4 regions of the Rhizobium sp. 01T437 genome follow, and region 3 is predicted to be linked to each of the others. Evidence: predicted binding sites of a transcription regulator. Region 3 holds the regulator's gene; each other region holds the start of a gene.
What was found. Region 3 encodes PhoB, which activates phosphate uptake and scavenging genes when phosphate is short. Its sites were predicted from a motif close to TGTCATNNANCTGTCAT; they were not measured.
Positions count from the first base shown of each region.

Region 1: a site for PhoB is predicted at 4,094-4,110, ahead of AC1DM5_RS23505 (DapH/DapD/GlmU-related protein). Genes of this name have one in related genera too.
Region 2: a site for PhoB is predicted at 2,585-2,601, ahead of ppk2 (polyphosphate kinase 2). Genes of this name have one in related genera too.
Region 4: a site for PhoB is predicted at 2,262-2,278, ahead of phnF (phosphonate metabolism transcriptional regulator PhnF). Genes of this name have one in related genera too.

Region 1 is NZ_JBFTPM010000011.1:189,645-195,604, reverse strand. Features, by position in the region: partial or broken gene AC1DM5_RS23525 (TCP-1/cpn60 chaperonin family protein) at 1-285, shown strand, start outside; gene AC1DM5_RS23520 (arginase family protein) at 659-1,483, shown strand; gene AC1DM5_RS23515 (MBL fold metallo-hydrolase) at 1,899-2,816, shown strand; gene AC1DM5_RS23510 (GFA family protein) at 2,965-3,390, opposite strand; gene AC1DM5_RS23505 (DapH/DapD/GlmU-related protein) at 3,423-4,055, opposite strand; gene AC1DM5_RS23500 (adenylate/guanylate cyclase domain-containing protein) at 4,314-5,960, shown strand, end outside.
Region 2 is NZ_JBFTPM010000002.1:90,727-96,686, reverse strand. Features, by position in the region: gene AC1DM5_RS03905 (ABC transporter permease) at 1-686, shown strand, start outside; gene AC1DM5_RS03900 (ABC transporter permease) at 690-1,532, shown strand; gene ppk2 (polyphosphate kinase 2) at 1,624-2,532, opposite strand; gene AC1DM5_RS03890 (ABC transporter substrate-binding protein) at 2,866-4,041, shown strand; gene AC1DM5_RS03885 (branched-chain amino acid ABC transporter permease) at 4,096-4,956, shown strand; gene AC1DM5_RS03880 (branched-chain amino acid ABC transporter permease) at 4,953-5,960, shown strand, end outside.
Region 3 is NZ_JBFTPM010000006.1:130,178-136,137, reverse strand. Features, by position in the region: gene pstC (phosphate ABC transporter permease subunit PstC) at 1-42, shown strand, start outside; gene pstA (phosphate ABC transporter permease PstA) at 39-1,361, shown strand; gene pstB (phosphate ABC transporter ATP-binding protein PstB) at 1,376-2,191, shown strand; gene phoU (phosphate signaling complex protein PhoU) at 2,236-2,949, shown strand; gene phoB (phosphate regulon transcriptional regulator PhoB) at 3,080-3,763, shown strand; gene AC1DM5_RS13685 (pyrroline-5-carboxylate reductase) at 3,891-4,679, opposite strand; gene AC1DM5_RS13680 (GcrA family cell cycle regulator) at 4,982-5,512, opposite strand; gene AC1DM5_RS13675 (acetylornithine transaminase) at 5,937-5,960, shown strand, end outside.
Region 4 is NZ_JBFTPM010000006.1:474,692-480,651, reverse strand. Features, by position in the region: gene AC1DM5_RS15455 (carbon-phosphorus lyase complex subunit) at 1-1,103, opposite strand, end outside; gene phnH (phosphonate C-P lyase system protein PhnH) at 1,108-1,716, opposite strand; gene phnG (phosphonate C-P lyase system protein PhnG) at 1,716-2,192, opposite strand; gene phnF (phosphonate metabolism transcriptional regulator PhnF) at 2,345-3,082, shown strand; gene AC1DM5_RS15435 (2,3-bisphosphoglycerate-dependent phosphoglycerate mutase) at 3,140-3,775, opposite strand; gene dapB (4-hydroxy-tetrahydrodipicolinate reductase) at 3,798-4,622, opposite strand; gene AC1DM5_RS15425 (ABC transporter ATP-binding protein) at 4,641-5,960, opposite strand, start outside.

The DNA of each region.
Region 1 (5,960 bases), on a different contig from region 3:
TCGCTGGTTCGCCAGATCGCCGAAAATGCCGGTGATGAAGGCTCGATCGTCGTCGGCAACATTCTCAAGAGCAATACAGACAACTACGGCTACAACGCCCAGACGTCCGAATACGGCGACATGATCGCCATGGGTATCGTCGATCCGGTCAAGGTCGTTCGTACGGCGCTGCAGAATGCGGCTTCGGTTGCCGGGCTTCTCGTGACCACGGAAGCCATGATCGCCGATATACCCAAGAAGGATTCCGCAGCAGGCGGCATGCCTGACATGGGCGGCATGATGTGAAGACGTCGTTCCAGAAGCGCGTTCGCTGACACAAGGCGTTCGCTTACACAAGGCAAGGGGGGCTCCGATTGATCGGGGCCTCCAACGTCCGGTTGGGCCGGTCGTCGTGCGCGGCCGTAGCGCTCCGGCAGATCGCGCCATGGCGCACTGGATCACAGCACCCGAAAGATGCCGTTCGTGGGGGAACTCGTGATCGCCGCCTGTGTTGTCGCGCTCGTTGCCTGGTTCGGGACGCTGAAGCCGTTTCCGGGGTAGGGCACATCGCTGAAACCCGAGACGACATGGGGTGCAACGCGGCGCTTGCTGACCTTCTCGCTTTCCACACGGAAACCAGTTAAACGGGTGGGAACAACACGTTGCGAGGTTGTAAGCGATGGCTGGAAAAGTAGAATATACCGTGTTCCAGGGACGCGCAGGCGATCACAACGACCTGGCGATGCCGGGTGCGAAGGCGATCGGCGAGGAATTGGAACGCCGAACCGGCATTTCTCCTGCGGTAATCGGCACCCCGGAGCCCGCCTTGAATGCCGGTTGGCGCGAAGAGCTCGATGCGGCTCTGCCGTCGCTCAGAGAGTTGCAGTCCCGATTTGACGACGTGTTGGCCGCAGGCGCAGTGTCGATCGCTGCCACCAGCCGGTGCGCGGTCTCGCTGGCGACCCTTCCAGCTGTCGCGAAGCACCATCCCGCGGCCTGCATCGTGTGGTTCGATGCACATGGCGATCTCAATCCACCGGAGGCCAGCCCCACCGGATATCTCGGCGGCCTGGCGCTTGCGGGACCACTTGGCCTTTGGGATTCCGGTCTCGGTGCGGGTTTAAGCTTTGATCAGGTCGTTCTCGTCGGTCAACGTGACCTCGATCCGTACGAACTGGATCTGATCGCGAAACACAACATCCCGCATATCAAACCAGGAGCCGATCTCGCGACCGACCTCAGGAGCGCGATCGCCGGCCGCCCCGTCTATGTGCATTTCGACTGCGATGTTCTGGAGCCCGGCATCGTGCCCACAGATTACGAATGCGAAGGCGGCCTGTCGCTGGATGATATGCGAGCCTGCTGCAAGGTTATCGCAGAACACGACTTCGTCGGGATAGAAATTGCCGAATTCCAGAACTCCTGGAAAGCTGGCGGCCCGCCAGTATCGCCGAGCGCTCTGCTCGATGCCCTGGAGCCGGTTTTGGCGAAGGGCTCTCACTGAGCAAATGGCAGCTTAGGTTCTGAATCCGGTCGCCGTCCCTGCTGCGTGGATCATCCTGAAAGCAGACGTGCGAGCTTGGCTCCAATGGTAAGAGCCTGATTTCATTTCTTGTTTGAATGGCGTGCCGGCTCTTTTGGCATATCGAAAGGCGACATACGGTCAGCCGCCACGTCTTAAACGTAAGTTTGGATTACCGGCGCCTGAGGGCGGCTGTAGTTGTTAGGGGCCGCCACCAAAGAGCGCTCGAAAACGGAAACGTCTGGAAACGTGAGGTTCGAGCGCCGGATCCATGCTGGTATGCGACATCTGCGTATTACCGAATGGACAGTGACAGGCTGGTGTCCACGCAACACAGGAGCGCGTCATGTCGCAGTTAGAAACAAAAGCCCGTAGCACGGGTCCGCAACAGACACATATGTCCTCGCAGAACAGTTCGGCTGCCGGTGGAGCGAAACCCGGCGAGCTGGTTCCGTCGCGCTATGCGCTTGATATCGGCGAGATCGAGGTGATGGTGGTCAGCGATGGGGTGCTGCCGCTGCCAACCGCGATGTTGGGACACAACGCCGACCCGAAGGTGCGGGCCGGCTGGCTGGGCGACATGTTCCTGCCGCCGGACGCTTTCGACTGGTCGCTGAACGTGGTCGTGGTGCGTAGCGGCGCACAGACCATCCTCGTCGATGCGGGGCTCGGGATCGACCCGGACCTGAACCTGCCGCGAGCCGGGCAGTTGATCAAGCGACTGGAGGCCGCAGGCATCGATCTTGGTTCCGTGACCGACGTCGTGCTGACCCACATGCACATGGACCACGTTGGCGGGCTGCTCGTCGAAGGGGTGAAGGAACGGCTGCGGCCGGACCTGCGCATCCATGTGGCCGCCGCCGAGGTCAAATTCTGGGAGTCGCCCGATTTCTCCCACGTCTCCATGCCGCCGGGCTTTCCGGACGCGCTTCGGGCAGCCGCCAAGCGGTTCGCCAAGGAGTACCAAAACCAGCTGCGGCTGTTCGATGAGGAATACGAGGTGGCGCCGGGTGTCGTCGTCTCCCGCACCGGTGGCCATACTCCCGGGCATAGCGTGGTCCGCGTGGCCTCCGGCGGCGACAAGCTGATGTTTGCCGGCGACGCCGTGTTCGCGGTCGGGTTCGAACATCCCGACTGGTTCAACGGTTTCGAACACGACCCCGAAGAGGCGGTCCGCGTTCGTATCCGGCTTCTGCGCGAGCTGGCGGCGACCGGCGAATTGTTGGTGGCCACGCACCTGCCGTTCCCCTCCATCGGCCATGTGGCGGTCGACGGCGAAGCCTTTCGCTGGGTGCCGATCTTCTGGGACTACTGACGGGGTCGTGTCACGCCGCACTAGGCTGAGCGTGACACATATCCGGCTCAATCAGCGAGGCCCGGCGAATGCCTGGGCCTCGTTTCATTTCGGCGGCCGTATGCCGCTGGAGCCGTTTCCGGGGCAAGAGCGCTCGCCCGGCATGATCTCACTTCGTCGGCTCGAAGCGAAGTATGCCGGCGACCCTCGCCTTGGTGCCGGAATCGGACGGGTGGGAGACGCCATCCATGACCTGCACCTCCGGAAAGTCGAAGGGGCTGATGCCCTCGATGCAGGCGACATTGATGCCGAACTGGTTCGGATTCGAGCGGCGCTGGTGATGGGTATAGATGCCGCAGGTCTTGCAGAAATAATGCTTCGCCGTGCGGGTATTGAATTGATAGAGCGTCAGGTTGTCTTCGCCCTCCACGAACTCGATATCCGCAAGCTCAGCCGAGACGGCGATTGCGCCGCGCATGCGGCAGTAGGAGCAGGTGCAGCGGCGGATCGTATTGAATTCGTCCGCCAACCGGAGCCGGAATTTGACGCGGCCGCAGTGGCAGGCCGCTTCATGCTCATGTCTCTCGTCGCTCATGATCCGCCTGTCTCTCTCAATGAAATCCCAAACTAGGCCCAGCGCTCGCAGAAGGCTTCGATATCGCTGGACTGAAAATCGGCGAGCCGTTCCATGATGGTCTCGAACGGCCAGTCCCACCAGGCGATCGCGGCAAGGTTTTCCGCAACGTTTCGCGAGAAGCGCTCGCGCAGGAACCTGGCGGGAACGCCGCCGACGATCGTATAGGGCGCAACGTCCTTGGTCACCACCGCGCCTGCCGCGAGCACGGCGCCGTCTCCAACCGTCACACCCGGAAGCACGATGACGCCGTGGCCGATCCAGACGTCATTGCCGATGATGGCGCGGTCCGCCTTTCGCTCGGCGGAGAAGGAGTGATCGCGCGCGGCGTCTGCGGAGTAATATTCCGGGCAATAGGTGAAGCGGTGCATGGACGGGCGGTCCATCGGGTGATTGGGTGCGCCGATCCTGACTTCCGCGGCGATGGCGCAGAATTTCCCGATCGAGGCATCGCCGACGATGCAGCGCTGCCCCAGATAGGAATAATCTCCGAGTTCGACCGTGTGCAGCGAGGTATTCTCCAGGATCTCGCAGTATTTGCCGATGCTGGAATCCCTGAGGGTAGCGGTCGGTTGGATGACGGTTTCGGCGATCTTTGGGCGGTTCGGTTGTGCGGTCGAATCCATGGGCAGTCTCCGGATTTCGGCCTGCCTAACCGGGGACGATGAAGGATATGTGACGCCAGGGGCAGCGAGGATCGGGGCAGGTTTGGCAGTGCGCCTCAAAGCTCAGTCTGCTTCGGCCCCGCAGGTGTCAGAGCGCCGCGATACGCCATGCCAAAGGCGATCGTTCATCCGTCCCCTTTGCGACAAAACTCTATGAATTTGGCAAAATCCGCGCATATTCATCCAACGGTATGATACGCCGCCGGAGCAATCACTGCTGTGGATCGAAAGCTCGCAGCCATCCTTTCCGCCGATGTTGCCGGTTTCAGCCGCCTTACGGCGCTGGACGAGGAGGGCACGGTTCGTGCTCTCAACGCGTGCCTAAGCCAGATCGCCGAAATAGTGGGTGAGCATGACGGCCGCATTTTCGGCACTGCGGGTGACGGGTTTGTCGCCGAGTTCGCAAGCGCTGTTCAGGCTACCAGGTGCTCGGTTGAAATCCAGCGACGCCTCTCGAGCAATCCAAAAGACATCCCCGGGGATCGCCGCCTGAAGTTCCGTATCGGCGTCAATCTGGGTGACGTCATTGTGTCGGGTGACGATCTGCTCGGCGACGGCGTCAATATCGCCGCGCGCCTGCAGGAGATAGCGCCGCCGTCAGCCATATGCATTTCCGGGTCGGTACGCGAGCATCTCTATGGCAAGGTGCCGTTCACGCTGACGAGCCTCGGCGAACGCTCCATGAAGAATATCCCGAGGCCGATTTCCGTCTTTCGGGTCGACTGGCTGCAGGAGGCGCCTGAAAGCGGGGAGGCCGGGCCAGAGCTAACGCCATCACCTGGGCCCCGCTTCGGCAGAGACCAGCCGTCGATCGTCGTCATGCCCTTCGACAATCTCAGCGGTCAGGGCGATGAGTATTTCGTGGATGGAGTCGTGGAGGAAATCACCGCGGCGCTCTCGCGCGTCCGGGAGTTCTTCGTCATCGCGCGCCAGTCTGCTTTCACCTACAAGGGACGTTTCGTCGACGTGCGTGACCTCGGACGGGAGCTCGGCGTCAACTACGTGGTCCAGGGCACCGTTCGGCGCGGAGGAGAGCGGCTGCGGATATCCGTGCAGCTGGTCGATACCGAGACGCGCATGCAGTTCTGGTCAGAGCGTTATGAGGGCGCGGCCGAGGACATATTCGAGCTTCAGGACAGGATCGCGGCCCAGGTGACCGGCGCCATCCATCCGGCCATCCAGAGTGCCGAAACGGAGCTGTCGAAGCGCAAGCCACCCAGCAGCCTGCGCGCCTATGATCTCGTCATGCGCGCCTACCCGTATCTCTGGGGCCAGAGCAAGGCGACGAACGAGCGGGCAATACCACTCCTTCAGGATGCCATCGCGATCGACCCTGCTTACGGCCGGGCGCACGCATTTCTGGCATGGTGCTACGCCCAGCACCTCGGCTACATCTGGACCGAGGAACCGGAGCAGGATCTGGAGCGGGCTTTAAAGTCTGTCGAAGCTGCAGTGGGCTCCATCGATGATGATCCGACCGCGCTGACGGCCGTCGGCGGGGCACTCAGCCATTGCGGCGATCAGGAGCGGGCGGCGGCCTATCTTGAACGGGCGCTGGCGCTCGACCCGAACAATGCCTGGGCATGGGCGCGTTACGGCTGGGTTGCAAGCTACAAGGGCGAGACTGGCGCGACGGAGCGGTTCGAGCGGGCGCTGACGCTGAGCCCGGCAGATCCGCTCGCCTTCAACATGCGCATGGGCATGGCCCTGTCGCTCGCCATGGCAGGCTCCCTTTCGCAGGCCGTCGCTATTGCCCGGGAGGTCGTCAACAAACATCCAGACGTGACCTGGTGCTATCGGATGATGGCGGCCTGGGCGGCCATGAGCGGCGACATGAAGACGGCCCGGTGGGCGGCGGGCAAGCTC
Region 2 (5,960 bases), on a different contig from region 3:
AGTACGGCACGATCGCCAACACCATGTGGCTGGCCTTGCCTGTCACCATCGTGAACCTCGCCTTCGCAGTCCCCGTTGCCTTTCGCGTCCGGCTGATGCGCCGGCAACGTCTGCTGACGACGATCCTCGTGCTGCCGATCACGCTCGGCACCGTCTTCGTCGCTGATGGTCTGCTGACTTTTCTCGGCCCGCGCGGCTGGTTCAACGAGACGCTCATCCTGTTCGGCATCCTGGATTCGCCGGTCAAGCTCACCAACAACTACTGGGGCGTCTTCGCCTCGCTGCTGATCACCGGCTTCCCCTTCGCCTTCCTGCTGACGCTGTCCTATATCACCGGTATCGACCCGGCGATCGAGCAGGCCGCCGCCACGCTCGGCGCCAATGCGCGCCAGCGCTTTACGCGCGTCTTCCTGCCGCTCCTGGTGCCTGGCCTTGCCGTGACCTTCTGCCTTTCCTTCGTGCAGGCTTTCGCCGTTTTCCCATCGGCCGTCCTGCTCGGCGCGCCGGCCGGTCCGACACGCGTCATCTCGATTGCAGCCTATCAGGCTGCTTTCGAGCAGTATGACCATTCCTACGGCACGGCGATCGCCCTGATCATGGGTGGCGTCGAGCTCATTGTTGTCGTCGCCATCCTCGGCGCGCGTTCGTTCTTCTACCGCGGCCCGGCCGGCGGCACGAAAGGCTGAGCCATGATCCGTGACCAGGGCCTTACCTCGAAGATCTGGCGCATCGCCGTCTGGGCGCTCGCGACCCTCTTTGTCCTCAACCTGCTTGCGGTCATCGCGGCCGTGATCGTCAACTCTTTCGCCACACGCTGGCTCGGCACATGGCTGCCACGCGGCTGGACGGATCGTTGGTATTTCAGCGCCTGGAGCGAGTTCCAGCTTTCCAGCGTCGTCATCGTCACCTTCGAGATGGCCTTTGTCGTCGTCATCATCTCGGGCATTCTGGGCGTATTGACGGCCTATGCACTGGCGCGGCGCGATTTCCCGGGCAAGCGCGCCATCATCCTCTTGTTCCTGCTGCCGCTGTTGATCCCACCGCTGACCTACGGCATTCCGCTGGCAACCGTGCTCTACCAGCTCGGGCTCGGCGGCACCTTCTGGGGCGTGGTTCTGATCAACCTCGTGCCGTCCTTCCCCTTCGTCGTGCTCGTCATGATCCCCTTCATCGAGCAGATCGATCCGCGCATCGAGGCAGCCGCCCGCGTCTTCGGCGCCGGTACGACCAGCCTCTTCATCCGTATTCTGCTGCCGCTCTTGCTGCCCGGCATGCTGGCCGCGTTGCTGCTCGTTCTGGTGCGCACGCTTGCCATGTTCGAGCTGACCTTCCTCATCGCCGGACCGCAGACCCAGACGCTTGTCGTCTCTCTTTATTACGCGGTCTTTGCTTCCGGCGTACGAGCCAGCCAGTCGATCGATGCGATGGCGGTGATCTATATGGTGACGACGCTGTTCTGGCTCATCATCGCGCTGCAATTCGTCAATCCGACGCAGATCGTCGCGCGCGCCAAGCAGCAATCGGCGCATTGAAGCATGTCGCGCAAAAGTGTGAAGCGGTTTTGCGATAACGACATGCCAAAAAAGAGCCGCTGCCGGCAGAACCTGCAGCGGCTCCAAGAAATCAGTAGACTTCGGGAACGTAGAGTTCCGGCGGAACCGGGATACGCTGATAATCTTCGTGACGCACGCGCTCGGGAAGTACGATCTCTTCCTTCGGTACGTCCTCGTAGGGGATCTGGCTCAGCAGATGCGCGATGCAGTTCAGACGCGCCCGCTTCTTGTCCACGGCCTGAACGACCCACCACGGCGCTTCATCGATATGCGTACGGTCCAGCATCTCTTCCTTGGCCTTGGTATATTCCTCCCAGTGGACGCGGCTCTGCAGGTCCATGGGCGAAAGCTTCCACTGCTTCAGCGGATCGTGGATACGCATGTTGAAGCGGAATTCCTGCTCCTCGTCAGTGATGGAGAACCAGTATTTGATGAGGATGATGCCGGAACGCACCAACATGCGTTCGAACTCAGGCACAGAGCGGAAAAACTCTTCCAGTTCATCCTTGGTGCAGAAGCCCATGACGCGCTCGACACCGGCGCGGTTGTACCAGCTGCGGTCGAAGAGCACCATTTCGCCTGCCGACGGCAGATGCGGAGTATAGCGCTGGAAATACCACTGGTTCCGCTCGCGCTCGGTCGGCGCCGGAAGTGCCACGACGCGGCAGACGCGCGGGTTGAGGCGCTGGGTCACGCGCTTGATCGCGCCGCCCTTGCCGGCGGAATCGCGGCCTTCGAAGAGCACGACGACCTTGAGCTTCTTGTAGTGGACCCAGTCCTGAAGGCGGACAAGTTCATGCTGCAGGCGGAAAAGCTCTCGGAAATAGAGCTTGCGTTCGAGCGTCTGTTCGGCCGGACCGGACATGCCCTCGGCGACCAGCTCGTCGAGCCGGTCCTCCTCCATCTGCATTTCCAGCTCTTCATCGAAGCTGTCTGCAATCTCGTTCTTGATACGGTCGAGCTCAGTGTTTTCGATCATGGCACGCTCCCTGTTCAATTCGCTCGATAAAGCACGTTCTCGCCATAGCTATATGACAGAGTTGCGACGATCGAAAATTTGCTTTGGCAAAACGCAAAATTATAAGGCCGAAACACCGGCTTGCCCCGCCTTTCATGGTCGTCCCGGCGGTCGCGATCGACTGGTTCTACAGATGGCCGCGGCTTGTGCCATGTCAAGTTTTATGTATACATTGGACTTGCTGAGCAATTTTCGCGACGGCGGCGTTTTCTTCGGAGGAGCGAGGGAAAACGCTCAGGTCGCGGGCATATCTCCGGGAGAGAGATATGGTGCACAACATTGGGAGGAGTATACATGGTTTCGTTTTCAAGAAGACTATTCGTAGCTGGCGCTGCGCTCGCCACACTCGCCGGAGCGCCTGCATTTGCACAGGAAACAGTCAAGATCGGCGTGATCCTGCCGATGACCGGCCCTTTCGCCTCAACCGGACGCCAGGTCGAGGCCGGCGCTCGCGCATACATGGCAATCAACGGCGATACGGTTGCAGGCAAGAAGGTCGAGCTCGTCCTGCGTGATGATGCCGGCACTGCCGACCAGACCCGCCGCATCGCCCAGGAACTCGTCGTCAATGATGGCGTCAAGATGCTGGTCGGTTTCGGCCTGACACCGCTTGCCATGGGTGTCGCCCCGGTTCTCAACCAGGCGAAGGTTCCGGCGATCATCACCTCGGCCACGACCTCGGCCATCATGAAGCAGTCGCCCTATTTCGTGCGCACCTCTATGGGCGGTCCACAATCCGCCGTTCCGGTTGCCACCTGGGCCGTCCAGAACAATCTGAAGCGGGTCGTCACGCTGGTGACCGATTACGGTCCGGGCATCGACATCGAAAAGGGCTTTACCGACCAGTTCAAGAAAGAAGGGGGCACGGTTGTTGAAGCACTCCGCGTTCCCCTGCAGAACCCTGATTTTGCGCCCTTCCTTCAGCGTGTGCGCGATGCCAAGCCGGACGCCCTCTTCGTCTTCGTACCCTCGGGCGTCGGCGCGATCTTCATGAAGCAGTTCATCGATCGCGGCCTGGCCGATGCCGGCATCAAGCTGATCGCCACCGGCGACGTCACCGATGACGATCTCCTGAACGGCATGGGACCGGCCGCCAAGGGCGTCATCACCGGCCACTTCTATTCGACCGATCACGACAGCCCGGAAAACAAGGCCTTCGTTGCCGAAGTTCGCAAGGCCAACAAAAATATGCGCCCGAACTTCATGTCCGTCGGCGGTTATGACGCGATGCATGTCGCCTATGCAGCGCTCGAAAAGACCGGCGGCGATACTGATGGCACGAAGCTTGTCGACGCCATGAAGGGCATGGAATTCGTCAGCCCGCGCGGGCCTATCACCATCGATCCTGATACCCGCGACATCGTGCAGGACATCTATATGCGCGAGGTCAAGGAGAAGAATGGCGAGCTCTACAATGTCGAGTTCGCGACTTACCCGAAGATCCACGATCCGAATACGGCTGCCAAGTAAGCCTTTGGAACAGGCGGCGGAAGCAATTCCGCCGCCTGGATGCGGTGAGGTCTCATGCTGACAATCCTGTTCGACGGCATCGCCTATGGCATGCTTCTCTTTGTTCTCGCCTGCGGATTGTCGGTCACGCTGGGCCTGATGAATTTCGTCAATTTGGCGCATGGCGCCTTTGCCATGGCAGGCGGTTACGTCACCGTCATCATGATGAATAGCTACGGCATCTCCTTCTATTGGTGCCTGCCTGCCGCCTTCATCGTCACGGCGCTTGCCGGCGTTGTGTTGGAACGGCTGCTCTACCGCCGCCTCTATTCGGCCTCGCATCTCGATCAGGTGCTGTTTTCGATCGGCCTCGTCTTCATGGCGATCGCGGCAATCGATTATTTCATGGGCGGGCAGCAGCAACTCATCAACCTGCCACCTGAACTCAGCGGCCGCTTCGACTTCCTCGGTATCGATATCGGCCGCTACCGGCTTTTCATCATCGTCATCTGCGCGGTGCTGACGGTCGCGCTGCAACTGGCGCTCACCCGAACCCGCTTCGGCAGCCAGCTACGTGCGGCCGTCGATGACGGACGCGTCGCCCGCGGCATGGGCATCAATGTCTCGGTCATCTTCGCGCTGACCTTCGCGCTCGGCTCCGGTCTCGCCGGCCTTGGTGGCGCACTCGGCACCGAACTGCTCGGCCTCGATCCGAACTTTCCGCTGAAATACCTTATCTATTTCATGATCGTCGTCACCGTCGGCGGCACCTCGTCCATCACCGGCCCGTTCATCGCAGCACTTCTGCTCGGCGTCGCCGACGTCGCCGGCAAATATTACGTGCCGCAACTCGGCGCCTTCATCATCTATGCCGTCATGATCCTAGTGCTGATCCTCCGGCCCCATGGCCTCTTCTCCCGGGAGGGCGGCCGATGAGCGGCGAACGCAACAACGCCTCCACGCAGGCCATGGGGCTCCTGAGGCGCGCCGGCCGCTGGCAGATCTGGGAATTCGCGCTGTGGCTGGTGGCCATCGCCGCGATCTTCGTCCTGCCATCGCAGATGCTGATCCTGACGGAGATCGCCATTCTGGCGCTCTTTGCCGTCTCGCTTGATCTCATCCTCGGTTATGCCGGCATCGTCTCGCTCGGCCACACCGCCGTCTTCGGCCTCGGCGCTTACACGGCTGGTCTCTTTGCCGTCCACGTCTCCGGCGAACCGATTATCGGCCTGCTGGCGGCTGGCCTTGTCAGCAGCCTCTTCGGCTTCCTGACGAGTTTCCTTGTGTTGCGCGGTTCCGATCTCACCCGCCTGATGACCACCTTTGGCGTCGCCATGCTGCTTGCCGAAGCGGTTAATCAGGCGGCCTGGCTTACCGGCGGCGCTGACGGGCTAAGCGGTATCATCATCAACCCGATCCTCGGCTATTTCGAATTCGATCTCTGGGGTCGTACCGGCTATGTCTACTGCCTTATCGTGCTTGTCGCTCTGACCTACATCGCCCGTCGCATCGTCAATTCGCCCTTCGGCCTGTCGCTGAAGGCGATCAAGCGCAACCAGCGCCGCGCCTCCATGCTCGGCATCTCGCCTACCCGCCGCATCGTCGCGATCTATACGATCTCGGCGGCCTATGCCGGTATCGCAGGCGCGCTGCTGACCCAGACGACAAGCTTCGTCTCGCCAGACGTGCTCGCTTTCCACCGTTCAGCCGAAGTGCTGCTGGTGCTGGTCATCGGCGGTGTCGGCTATCTCTATGGCGGCGTCTTCGGCGCGGTGATCTTCTCCATCCTGCGCAACTGGCTGTCGGTCATCACGCCGCAATACTGGATGTTCTGGATCGGCCTCGTGCTTATCATCATCGTTCTGGTCGGCCGCGAGCGCCTGACACGCTGGCAGACTCTGCTACCAGGCTCAGCCCGCAAGCGCGAAGCCGGCATGCAA
Region 3 (5,960 bases):
GCGCTCTATATCGTGCGCAAATACCGGGAGCAGTACGAATGACGAATATTGTTTCCCCCGTCGCCGGCGTCACCGTTTCCAAGGCGCCCGCGCGTCGCGATATCGGCATCAAGCGTCGCTACGCTGCCGAGCGCCGGTTCCAGGCTTATGGCATCGCAGCCATAGCATTCGGCCTCGTCTTCCTCTTCATTCTGCTGTGGACCGTCATCAGCAACGGCTATACCGCCTTCCTGCAGACGTCGATCACCCTGCCGATCGAATTCACCGAGAAGACGATTGACCCGGACAACAAGCGTGCGACCGACCCTTCGGTGCTGGTCTCCGCCAACTATCCGGTTCTGCTGCGCGACGCGATCGTCAAGCAGCTCAACATCAATGCGTCGAGCCGTCCGGACGTACGCGACGCATCCGCCATGCTGTCCAAGGGTGCGCCCATTCAGCTGCGCGACATGGTCGTTGCCGACCCGTCGATCATCGGCAAGACCGTCAATGTCACGGTGCTTGCGGATGCCAATATCGACAGCGCCAACAAAGGCCAGATCGATCTCTCGGTCGATGAGAAGAACCGCAAGGTCAACGACAAGCAGGTTGCCTGGATGAATGAGCTGAAGGCGAGCGGCGCTCTCCACAAGCAGTTCAACACCGGCCTCTTCGTCAACGGCAATTCCAGCCGTCCGGAAGCCGCAGGTCTCGGCGTCGCCCTTATCGGCTCGCTCTATCTGATGCTGATCGTTCTCGTCCTTGCGCTGCCGATCGGCGTTGCCGCCTCGATCTATCTCGAGGAATTCGCGCCGAAGAACAAGCTGACGGACCTGATCGAGGTCAATATCAACAACCTCGCCGCCGTTCCGTCGATCGTCTACGGTCTGCTCGGCCTGTCGGTCTTCATCAACTTCGCCGGCCTGCCGCGTTCGGCACCGCTGGTCGGTGGTCTGGTGCTGACCCTGATGACACTGCCGACGATCATCATCGCGACGCGTGCGGCTCTGCGCGCCGTGCCGCCGTCGATCCGCGCGGCTGCCCTCGGCCTCGGCGCCTCGAAGATGCAGATGGTGTTTCACCACGTGCTGCCGCTTGCAATGCCCGGCATCCTGACCGGCACGATCATCGGCCTTGCCCATGCACTCGGCGAAACTGCGCCGCTGCTGCTGATCGGCATGGTCGCCTTCGTCGCCCAGGCGCCGAGCAGTCCACTCGATCCCTCCACGGCACTTCCGGTTCAGGTCTACATGTGGGCCAACGAAGCCGAGCGCGCATTCGTGGAAAGAACCTCGGGTGCCATTATCGTCCTGCTCCTGTTCCTGATCGTCATGAACATGGGAGCTATCCTCTTGCGTCGTCGCTTTGAGCGCCGCTGGTAAACGGAGTAGAGATCATGAACATGTTGACGGAAGCCGCAGTTGAGAAGGCGCTGGACCAGAAAATGAGCAACGTCCCGTATAAGATGATCGGACAGGATGTCTCCGTTTATTACGGCGAGAAGCGCGCGCTTTTCGATGTCAATCTGAACGTCCGCGAAAACACCGTGACCGCCCTGATCGGCCCGTCGGGCTGCGGCAAGTCCACCTTCCTGCGGTCGCTGAACCGCATGAACGACACGATCGACGGTTGCCGGGTCACCGGCAAGATCACGCTCGACAGCGATGATATCTACGATCCTGACATCGACGTCGTCGAACTCCGCGCCCGTGTCGGCATGGTGTTCCAGAAGCCGAATCCGTTCCCGAAGACGATTTATGAAAACGTTTCTTACGGCCCGCGCATCCATGGCCTTGCCAAGTCCAAGGCCGACCTGGACCAGATCGTTGAGACGAGCCTGCAGCGCGCCGGCCTCTGGAATGAGGTGAAGGATCGCGTGCATGAATCCGGCACCGGCCTTTCCGGCGGTCAGCAGCAGCGTCTGTGCATCGCACGCGCCGTTGCCGTCAGCCCGGAAGTCATCCTGATGGACGAGCCCTGCTCGGCGCTCGACCCGATCGCGACTGCCAAGGTCGAAGAGCTGATCCACGAGCTGCGTGAAAACTACACCATCGTCATCGTGACGCATTCCATGCAGCAGGCCGCGCGCGTATCACAGCGTACGGCCATGTTCCACCTCGGCAACCTGGTCGAGGAAAACGATACCGACAAGATGTTCACCAATCCGGACGATCCGCGCACCCAGGATTATATCATGGGCCGGTTCGGCTGATTTTGGCGATGTGAAGCCTTCCCGATTTTCGAGGACAAAGCCCCATGGCATCGACACATATTTTTTCCGCTTACGATGACGATCTGAAATTCCTGTCCCGGCGCATTTCCGAGATGGGTGGTCTTGCCGAACAGATGGTCGGCGAGGCCGTCCGTGCGCTTGTCAACGGTGACACTGCGCTCGCCCAGAAGGTCATTTCCGATGACGTGATCCTTGATCACGCGGAACGCGAAATCAACGACAAGGCGATCGTCACGATTGCTCGTCGCCAGCCGATGGCCTCCGACCTTCGCGAGATCATGGGTTCGATCCGCATCGCCGCCGACCTCGAGCGCGTCGGCGACCTTGGCAAGAACACCGCAAAGCGCGTCATCGCCGTCCAGAGCACCGGCGTTCCGCGCAAGCTCGCCCGCGGTCTCGAGCATCTCTCCGAACTGGCGCTCGTCCAGCTCAAGGAAGTGCTCGATGTCTATACGACGCGTTCCGCTGATAAGGCCAAGTCCATCCGCGAGCGCGACGATGAGATCGACGCGATGTACACCTCGCTGTTCCGCGAACTCCTCACCTACATGATGGAAGATCCGCGCAACATCACGAGCTGCACGCATCTTCTCTTCTGCGCCAAGAACATCGAGCGTATCGGCGACCATGCGACCAACATCGCAGAAACGATCTACTACATGGCAACCGGCGCCCAGCCGGAGGGCGAGCGTCCGAAGGACGATAGCTCCAATACCGTTGGTGCGGTGACGGAGTAATCCTGAACTGCCGATTGCATGCGCGCCCCGCGCGGGGGCGCGCAAAGGTGCAGCCAATTCCGAGTTCCTGCATGGTCCCTTGCTTAAATCACCCCCGGTTTAAGGATCATGCATTAGGAGACTGACACGCATGATCCCAAGAGTTGCAGTTGTTGAAGATGAAGAGGCGCTGAGCGTGCTTCTCCGCTACAACCTCGAGGCTGAAGGTTTCGAGGTGGATACGATCCTCCGTGGCGACGAGGCCGAAATCCGGCTTCAGGAGCGCACCCCGGACCTGCTCATCCTTGACTGGATGCTGCCGGGCGTTTCCGGTATCGAGCTCTGCCGCCGGCTGCGCATGCGGCCGGAAACCGAGCGTCTGCCGATCATCATGCTGACGGCCCGCGGCGAAGAAAGCGAGCGTGTTCGCGGTCTTTCGACCGGCGCGGACGACTATGTCGTCAAGCCCTTCTCCACGCCGGAACTCGTCGCCCGCGTCAAGGCGATGCTGCGCCGCGCCCGCCCGGAAGTTCTCTCCACCGTTCTGAAGTGTGGTGATATCGAGCTCGATCGCGAAACGCATCGCGTTCATCGCAAGAGCCGCGAAGTCCGCCTCGGCCCGACCGAATTCCGCCTGCTCGAATTCCTGATGTCGTCGCCGGGCAGGGTCTTCTCCCGCTCGCAGCTTCTGGATGGCGTCTGGGGCCACGATATCTACGTGGACGAACGTACTGTCGACGTCCATGTCGGCCGCCTGCGTAAGGCGCTGAACTTCTCCAACATGCAGGATGTCATCCGCACCGTCCGCGGCGCGGGATATTCCATGGAAGCTTAATCCGAGTGATCGGAGGTCCAGACGGGTCGCTCGCTTGCCGGGCGGCCCGTTTGTCTATCTGGCACCCCGAGCTTCTTATGAAAGCCGACACCAGGCGCCGAAAGCGGACCTCGAGAGAACCTGCTTTCTACAGACGAATGCGTGCGAGAACTCGATCAAGAGCCTTTTGCAGAGCCGCAGTGCCGCCGAACTCGCGAAAGTCTTCGAGCACCTGTTCATTCAATCCGCCCTTGGTCGAATGCTCGCCGATGAGTTCATCAAAACTCGCGACAGGTTTTGAACGGGCAGCATGGGCGAGGCCGGAAAACAATTGACGGAGGTAGGCGTCGCCAGCCGTTCCCGAAAGCCCCTGGCTCTGCAGCCAGGTCGACGTCTCGTCCAGGATGCCGAAATAGGTGGCCATCAGGCAGCTCGCCACCGCGAGAAGTTCGAACTCAAGTTTGTTTTCAACCTGGATCGCCGTTCCGAGCGCCGAAAAGAGGGCGTGGGAAACCTCGTCGAGCGGGTAGATCGCGGTCGCGCCCTGAAGATCTGCGACGAACGGAAGTGGAATTGCCAGGCTCAGGCGAACTGGTTGATCGATCCACGCCAGCAGTTGATCCATTGGCGTGGCCGCGACAAAGCTGATGACATGGTGACCCGGCCGAAATCGGAGCGAGCGGATCACCTCCTCGGCAATTTGCGGCCTCACTGCCACAAATACGAGATCGGATCGGTCGAGAACATCCTGGTTGCCCAAAGCGATCGACACATTCCGGTTTGCCGCCGCAAGGCGGGCGGCGACGCTCGCGCTGCGCGGTGACAGCACGATCGGTGTGTCGCGAAACGCTGTCTTGCTCAATCCGGTGACGACGGCCTCGGTAATCGTGCCCGTCCCGACGAACCCCATTGTCATCCGCTTTGGATCGATCTCCATTGGCACCCCTGAGCGACTGTTTGCGCCGTGCTACTCCACGAGAATACCGCATCTGTATCAGAAAATCGCGTTACAGCGCCATGACCACCGTTCCATACCGGTCTAGGGCTGAAACGCATCGGTGGCGTTGGGCCACATAAGTTCGCATCGTCAGGCATGGTGAACGGCAGGCAGAGATCGGCCTCCGGCAGATCGTGGTCAGGAGCCGTTTTCCAGCCCTCCTGTGCCGGCTAAAAAAATACGCCCCTCTGCGCGTCAGCGAAGAGGGGCGGCGGATGCTGCATTTGTTGAGAAGGTGCGGGTCAGGCGACCCGGACAGCCTTGCGGCGTTCGCTGACCGGCTGGTAGGCGAGGCGCTGGTGATAGTTGCAATAGGGCGAGGAATCCGGGGAGTCGCAACCGCAGAAGTAGAAGTCGTCCTTCAGCGGATCGCCGACCGGCCACTTGCAGGTGCGCTCTGTCAGTTCCGTCAGGCCGAGGCGGCGGGAGATCGGCACGACCACGTTTTTGGCCGGCACATATTCCATTTCCTCGACCGTTTCGATCTCGATCTCTTCCTTCAGCATCGTTGCGCCCTGCTGGCGGGTAACGGTGCGGGTGGTGATGCGAGACGCATAGTTCGGGGCGCGCGGAGCCGACGTATTGCGCTTGGGTGCGCGCGCAGCGGTTGCCGTGCCGCCGGCCTTGGCGCGGCCGGGAAGACTGAGCCGGTGAACCTTGCCGATAACAGCGTTTCTACTCACTCCGCCAAGCTGCGCAGCGATCTGGCTGGCGCTCAGCCCCTCTGACCAAAGCTTCTTGAGCTTCTCGACACGCTCGTCTGTCCAGTTCATTGCCCTGTCTCCACCTTTCGCGTTGGTGATGGCAGAATCCCTCACCGTTGCCTCGGAAGTCTCCGAAGCAAGAAACGCCTGATCAATTTTGGTGACTAGTTCCGCCGCATGCAGTCTAGTAATTGAACTTTAACCTAGTGTGAGCCTGACTCTGTGACAAGAGTCGCAGGAATCCGATGAATCCGAATTCGGGGTTTTCCCCAACTTGCTTCCCCGGCGAGTCATTTCTGCAACATTAGCTGTTGATAGACCTGCAAGTCTGATTTGAGGCTTGACGCATGTGCTAAATCCTCAGTTTTGTTGACATTGCAGTGCGAAAAGTAAATAGTGCTCCCTGCCGCCGCAAGGCGGCATTTTTGATTTTTCGGGCCTGGTTTTCTTAGCCGGAGTCCGTTGCCTTAGAGCCTGACCAGGAGATTGCGCCATGGCTGAAGCCTCGCCGCTTTAT
Region 4 (5,960 bases), 340 kb from region 3:
TCGGCGGCCTCCTTTTGGGTCTCGCCGCTGTTGCGGGCGGCTTCGAAATCGCGGCGCATGCGGCGGACGAGGTCGAGTTCGGCCTGGAAGTCCACGTAATGCGGAAGCTTCAGGTGCTCGACGAAGCCGGTCGCCTGCACGTTGTCGGAATGGGAAATGACGAATTCCTCGTCCTGCGCCGGCGCGGTGATATCCTCGCCGAGCTCTTCGGCGCGCAATGCACGGTCGACGAGAGACATAGCCATCGCCTTGCGCTCGCTCTGTCCGAAGACCAGCCCGTAGCCGCGGGTGAACTGCGGCGGCGCCTTGGCCGAACCCTTGAACTGGTTGACCATCTGGCATTCGGTAAGCTGGATCGGCCCGAGCGAGACGGCAAAGCCGAGTTCGGCCACGTCGAATTCTACCTCGACCTCACCGATGCGGATCTCGCCGGTGAAGGGGTGGTTGCGGCCATAGCCGCGCTGGGTGGAATAGCCAAGTGCCAGCAGGAAGCCTTCGTCGCCGCGGGCAAGCGCCTGCAGGCGAAGATCCCTCGTCATCGGGAATTCCATCGGCTCGCGCGTCAGGTCGCCCGTCTCGTGGTCCTCGGGAAGCTCGCCGTCATTCTCGATCAGCCCTTCTTGGGCGAGGATTTCGGAAACGCGCATGACGCGGCCGGTTTCGGCTTCGCGCTGTGCCGGCTCTTCAACGGCCTCATCCGAAAGCAGCGAGGGATCGAGCAGGCGGTGCGTATAATCGAAGGTAGGCCCAAGCAGCTGGCCGCCCGGAAGATCCTTGTAGGTGGCGGAGATGCGGCGCTCGATCTGCATATTGGCGGTGTCGAGCGGCTTGGAATAGCCGAAGCGCGGCAGCGTCGTGCGATAGGCGCGCAACAGGAAGATCGCCTCGATCATGTCGCCGCGCGACTGGCGCACGGCAAGTGCGGCAAGCGTGCGGTCGTAGAGCGAGGCTTCGGCCATGACGCGATCGACGGCGAGAGCAAGCTGTTCGACGATCTGCTCGATGCCGATCGCCGGCACGGAACGGTCGCCGCGCCGGCGATCGGCGAGCAGGCGGTGGGCATTGGCGATGGCGGCCTCGCCACCCTTGACGGCAACATACATGAGCTCAGATCTCCGTTGCTGTGATCTTGGTGGTGCGCGGCAGGCAGAGGAAACGCTTGCCTGCCGTCAGCACGATGTCGATGCCGCGCGGGAAGAGGGCGCGGTTCTCAGTCCACAGGCGCAGGAACGTTTCCGGCAGGCCGACAGGCGCGATCTCGGTCACGCTCTGGATGCCCGGACCCATCAGCGCCAGGCGGCGCCCGCCTTCGAGGTCGGCAAGCTCGATCACCACCGTTGTCGAACGGTCGGGATATTCCTGCGTGCCGGCGGCAAACAGGCCGAAGGTGGAAAGCATCGTACCGGCCTCGACGAAGGCGAAGCGCGCCTCGGCCTTCTCGGCCGTCAGCGGTGCGCCGGTGTGGAAGCCAAGCCATTCCGGGATCGCCGACCTGGCAAGTCCGGACGAAAGCCAGACGGGCGTGTCGTGGTCGCAGAGCGTCAAGCCGATCGCGCCGGCGGCAATGCCGAGCGGTGCGGGCGCCGTCACATCGGCTGCTACGCTCTGGATCGTGCCGGGCCGGGCCATGCCGTCCATCAGCATCTTGAATACGCTCTGGGCCTCGAATACCGGCTCGGCAAAGCCGCCGGTCAGAACATCGGTCTTGGCGCTCATCAGTTGTCTCCCCGCACCATGGTGAAGAAATCGACGCGGGTCGCAGCCGTCTCCTCGGCCTTGCGATTTGCCTCGTCGGCGATCCGCTTTGCGACCGGCGACAGCAGTCTATCCTCGACGAAACCCTTGGTAGCCTCCTCCTGCCAGAGGGCATCGAAGATCGCCGAAAGGCGGGCCTTCTCTCTGTCAGTACCGAGCGCCTGCGCATGGCCGACAGAGCCGGAGGCAAGGCGCACCGTCGCGCGCGTCACCGTGACTTCGCCGAGATTGAAGGGCGAACCGCCGCCGCCGATGCGGCCGCGAACCATGACGAGGCCCGTTTCCGGGCCGCGCACCGGCTGGGCGACGGGCTTTTCGGCAAGCGCATCCCACGCCGCCAGCAATTCCTGTGTTTCAGCGCGGGCCAGCAGGTCGACGGTGCGTTTGCGCCCGTTGTCTGTCTGCGCCGCAGCGTCTGTCTTCTCTGCTGCCGTCATCGTTTTTTCCTCTAAATGTCTATTGATATAGACAACCATACAAGCTATACCTATCCCTAAATCGGCGAGGTGACAAGCGTGTGACACGACACGTCCAAAATTGGCCGAGCCTGAAGATGAATTCGGGTCGAAGATGAGCTGGCAGGGGTGTAATGGCAGGCATGAAGCAGGTGCAACGGCAGACGGGCGTGGCGCTCTGGCGGCAGATCGCCGACAGGATCCGCGAGGCGATCAGCAGCGGAGCCTATGACGAAACGGGCATGGTGCCGCCTGAGACCGTTCTGGCGCTTCAGTTCGGCGTCAACAGGCATACCGTCCGCAGCGCGCTTGCAGCACTTGCCCAGGAAGGCATCGTACGCGCGGTGCAGGGCCGCGGCACGCTGATCGAGCGCAAGGAGCGCCTGAATTTTCCGATCAGCCGCCGCACCCGCTTTACCGATGGTCTGGGCGATCAGGCGCGCGAGACGCACTCGCTCCTGCTCGGCCATGCGGAAGAGGCAGCCAACGCCGAAGTGGCCCGCTGGCTTCGCATCGAACCGGGCACGCCGGTCATTCGGCTGGAAACGGTGCGGGATGCGGACAGGCGGCCTGTCGCACGCGGCACGAGCTGGTTTCCGGCCGCGCGGTTTCCCGGCCTCGTCGAGATCTATCGCCAGACCGAGTCCGTCACCAAGACTTTCGCCGCACTCGGCCTCTCGGACTATGTGCGCGCCACGACCGAGATCACCGCCGCCCACGCAGATTCCGGCGACATTGCCGATCTGGAGCTGACGCCGGGCGCCGTGCTGCTGATCACCAAGGCGATGAATACCGATCTGGACGGCGTGCCGGTCCAATATTCGATCAGCCGTTTCGCGGCAGACCGCGTCCAGTTCACCATCGAGAACTGAAAACGAAAAAGGCCGGGCGCGAGCCCGGCCTCAAACCTTATCGATGCCTGATTGTGATCAGTGCGCGCCGGACATGTCGCCGAGCACTTCCTTGGAAGCGACGGTCGAATCTGCTTTCAGTTTGTAGACCATGGGCACGCCGGTCGCGAGATTCAGCGAAAGAACCTGCTCGCGGGTGAGGCGGTCGAGAACCATGACGAGCGAACGCAGCGAATTGCCGTGCGCGGCAACCAGCACCTTTTCGCCGCGCAGGACGCGCGGAAGAATTTCCGTGAGGTAGTAAGGCCAGACGCGGGCGCCGGTGTCGCGCAGGCTTTCGCCGCCCGGAGGCGGAACGTCATAGGAGCGGCGCCAGACATGCACCTGCTCTTCGCCCCACTTGGCACGGGCATCGTCCTTGTTGAGGCCGGAGAGATCGCCGTAGTCGCGCTCGTTGAGTGCCTGATCGCGGATCGTCTCGAGATCAGGCTGACCGACCTTGTCGAGGACAAGCTTCAGCGTGTGCTGCGCGCGCACCAGTGCGGAGGTGAAGGCGATATCGAACTTGATGCCGTAGTCGGCAAGCGCCTGGCCGCCGGTCGTGGCTTCCTGGATGCCGAGCTCGGTCAGGTCGGGATCCTTCCAGCCGGTGAAGAGATTCTTGAGATTCCAGTCGCTCTGGCCGTGGCGAACGAGGACGAGGGTACCGCTCATGAAAAATGCCTCCGAGAAATGGTCAATGGGAAGAAAGCCCGAGAACGTCGAGCATGGAATAGAGCCCCGGTTTCTTGTCGCGTGCCCAAAGGGCTGCCTTGATGGCGCCGCGCGCAAAAATCGAACGGTCGGTTGCGCTATGCGAAAGCGTGACGGTCTCGCCTTCGCCGGCAAAGAGCACGGAATGCTCGCCGATGACTGAGCCGCCGCGAAGCGTCGCAAAGCCGATCGTGCCGGCTTCCCGCGACCCGGTATGGCCGTCGCGCACACGCACGGATTTCGCGGCAAGATCGATATTGCGGCCCTTTGCGGCTGCCTCGCCGAGCAGCAATGCGGTTCCGGAGGGCGCGTCGACCTTGCGCTTGTGGTGCATTTCGAGAATTTCGATATCCCAGTCGGCAGGATCGAGCGCCTGAGCCGCCTGCTGCACGAAAACGCTGAGCAGATTGACCCCGAGACTCATATTGCCCGACTGGACGATGCGGGCATGGCGCGAGGCGGCCGCAATCCTTGCGTTGTGCTCATCGGAGCAGCCGGTCGTGCCGACGACATGAACGATGCGCGCCTGCGCCGCCAGTCCGGCAAATTCCACGCTGGTGGCGGGCGACGTGAAGTCCAGCACGCCCTCGGCATGCAGGAACGCTGCCAGGGGATCATCGCCGATGATGACACCATTGGCCCCGAGACCGGCGACTTCACCGGCATCCTTGCCGACGAAAGGCGAGCCCGGCCGCGCGACCACTGCATGCAATGCAACGCCGTCGATGGAATGGATGAGACGAATGAGCGTCTGTCCCATGCGCCCCGCCGCTCCGACCACTACCAGTTTCATCGCAGCGTCGCTCATGTCAGTCCGTCATCCCGATCAGTATGAATCAGAAGCCGAAGGCCTCTGCAGATTGTTGAGGCGAGCGTAAAGTCCGTCGCTGACCTTCGCAAGCGTCTCGTGATTGCCTTCTTCGACGACGCGGCCCTGCTGCATCACGATGATCTTGTCGGCGCGCACCACGGTCGAAAGCCGGTGGGCGATGACGACAACGGTGCGGCCGGTCATGGCTTCGTCGAGTGCCTTCTGCACGGCTGCTTCCGATTCCGTATCGAGCGCCGAGGTTGCCTCGTCAAGAAGCAGGATCGGCGCGTTGCGCACCAAAGCGCGGGCGATCGACAGCCGCTGGCGCTGGCCGCCGGACAATGTCACGCCGTTTTCGCCGACGGGCGTATCGTAGCCCTGTGACTGCGCGACGATGAAGTCATGCGCATAGGCAAGCCGCGCTGCCTTCTCGATATCCTCATCCGTGGCTTCCGGACGGCCGTAACGGATATTGTCGCGGATCGTGCCTTCGAAGAGGTAGGGCTGCTGCGAGACATAAGCGAGCTGCTGGCGCAGCGACCGCTTGGTGATATGGGCGATATCCTGTCCGTCGATCAGGATCTCGCCTCCCTTCGGATCGTAGAAGCGAGGAATGAGGCTGATAACGGTGGATTTACCGGCACCCGAGGGGCCGACGAGCGCCGTCGTCTTGCCGCCCTCGGCCGTCAGCGTCACGCCGTCAAGCACGCTTTCATTGCCATAGGCGAAGGAGACATTGCGGAACTCGATCTTCGCTTCGGTGACAACAAGCGGCTTGGCATCCGGCAGATCGCGCTGGCGCGTTTCCATGTCGAGCAACTCGTAGATCATCCGGGCGTTGACGATGGCGCGCTCCATCTGCACCTGCAGGCGGGCAAGGCGCCGGGCCGGATCGTAAGCGAGCAGCAGCGCAGTGACGAAGGAGAAGAAGGCGCCCGGTGGCACGCCCTGATAGATCGAGCGATAGGCGGCATAGGCAAGGACGCTGGCGACCGCAAAGCCGGCAAAACTTTCCGTCAGCGGCGAGGTGCGCTCGGAAAGCCGCGCGATGCGGTTTGCCCGGCCTTCGGCAGCGCCGATCAGCTTGTTGACCTTGTTTTCCAGCGCCTCTTCCATCGTGAAGGCCTTCACGATGGAAATGCCCTGGATCGTCTCCTGCATGGCGCCGAGAACGTGGCTGTTGAGATCGACCGCTTCGCGGGTGGCCGAGCGCAGCCGCTTGGAAACGTAACGCAGCGCATAGAGCAGCGGCGGCGCCAGAATGAAGACTGCAAGGCTCAGCAGCGGATCCTGAACGACCATGACGCCGATCAGCGAAACGAAAGTGAGGAGGTC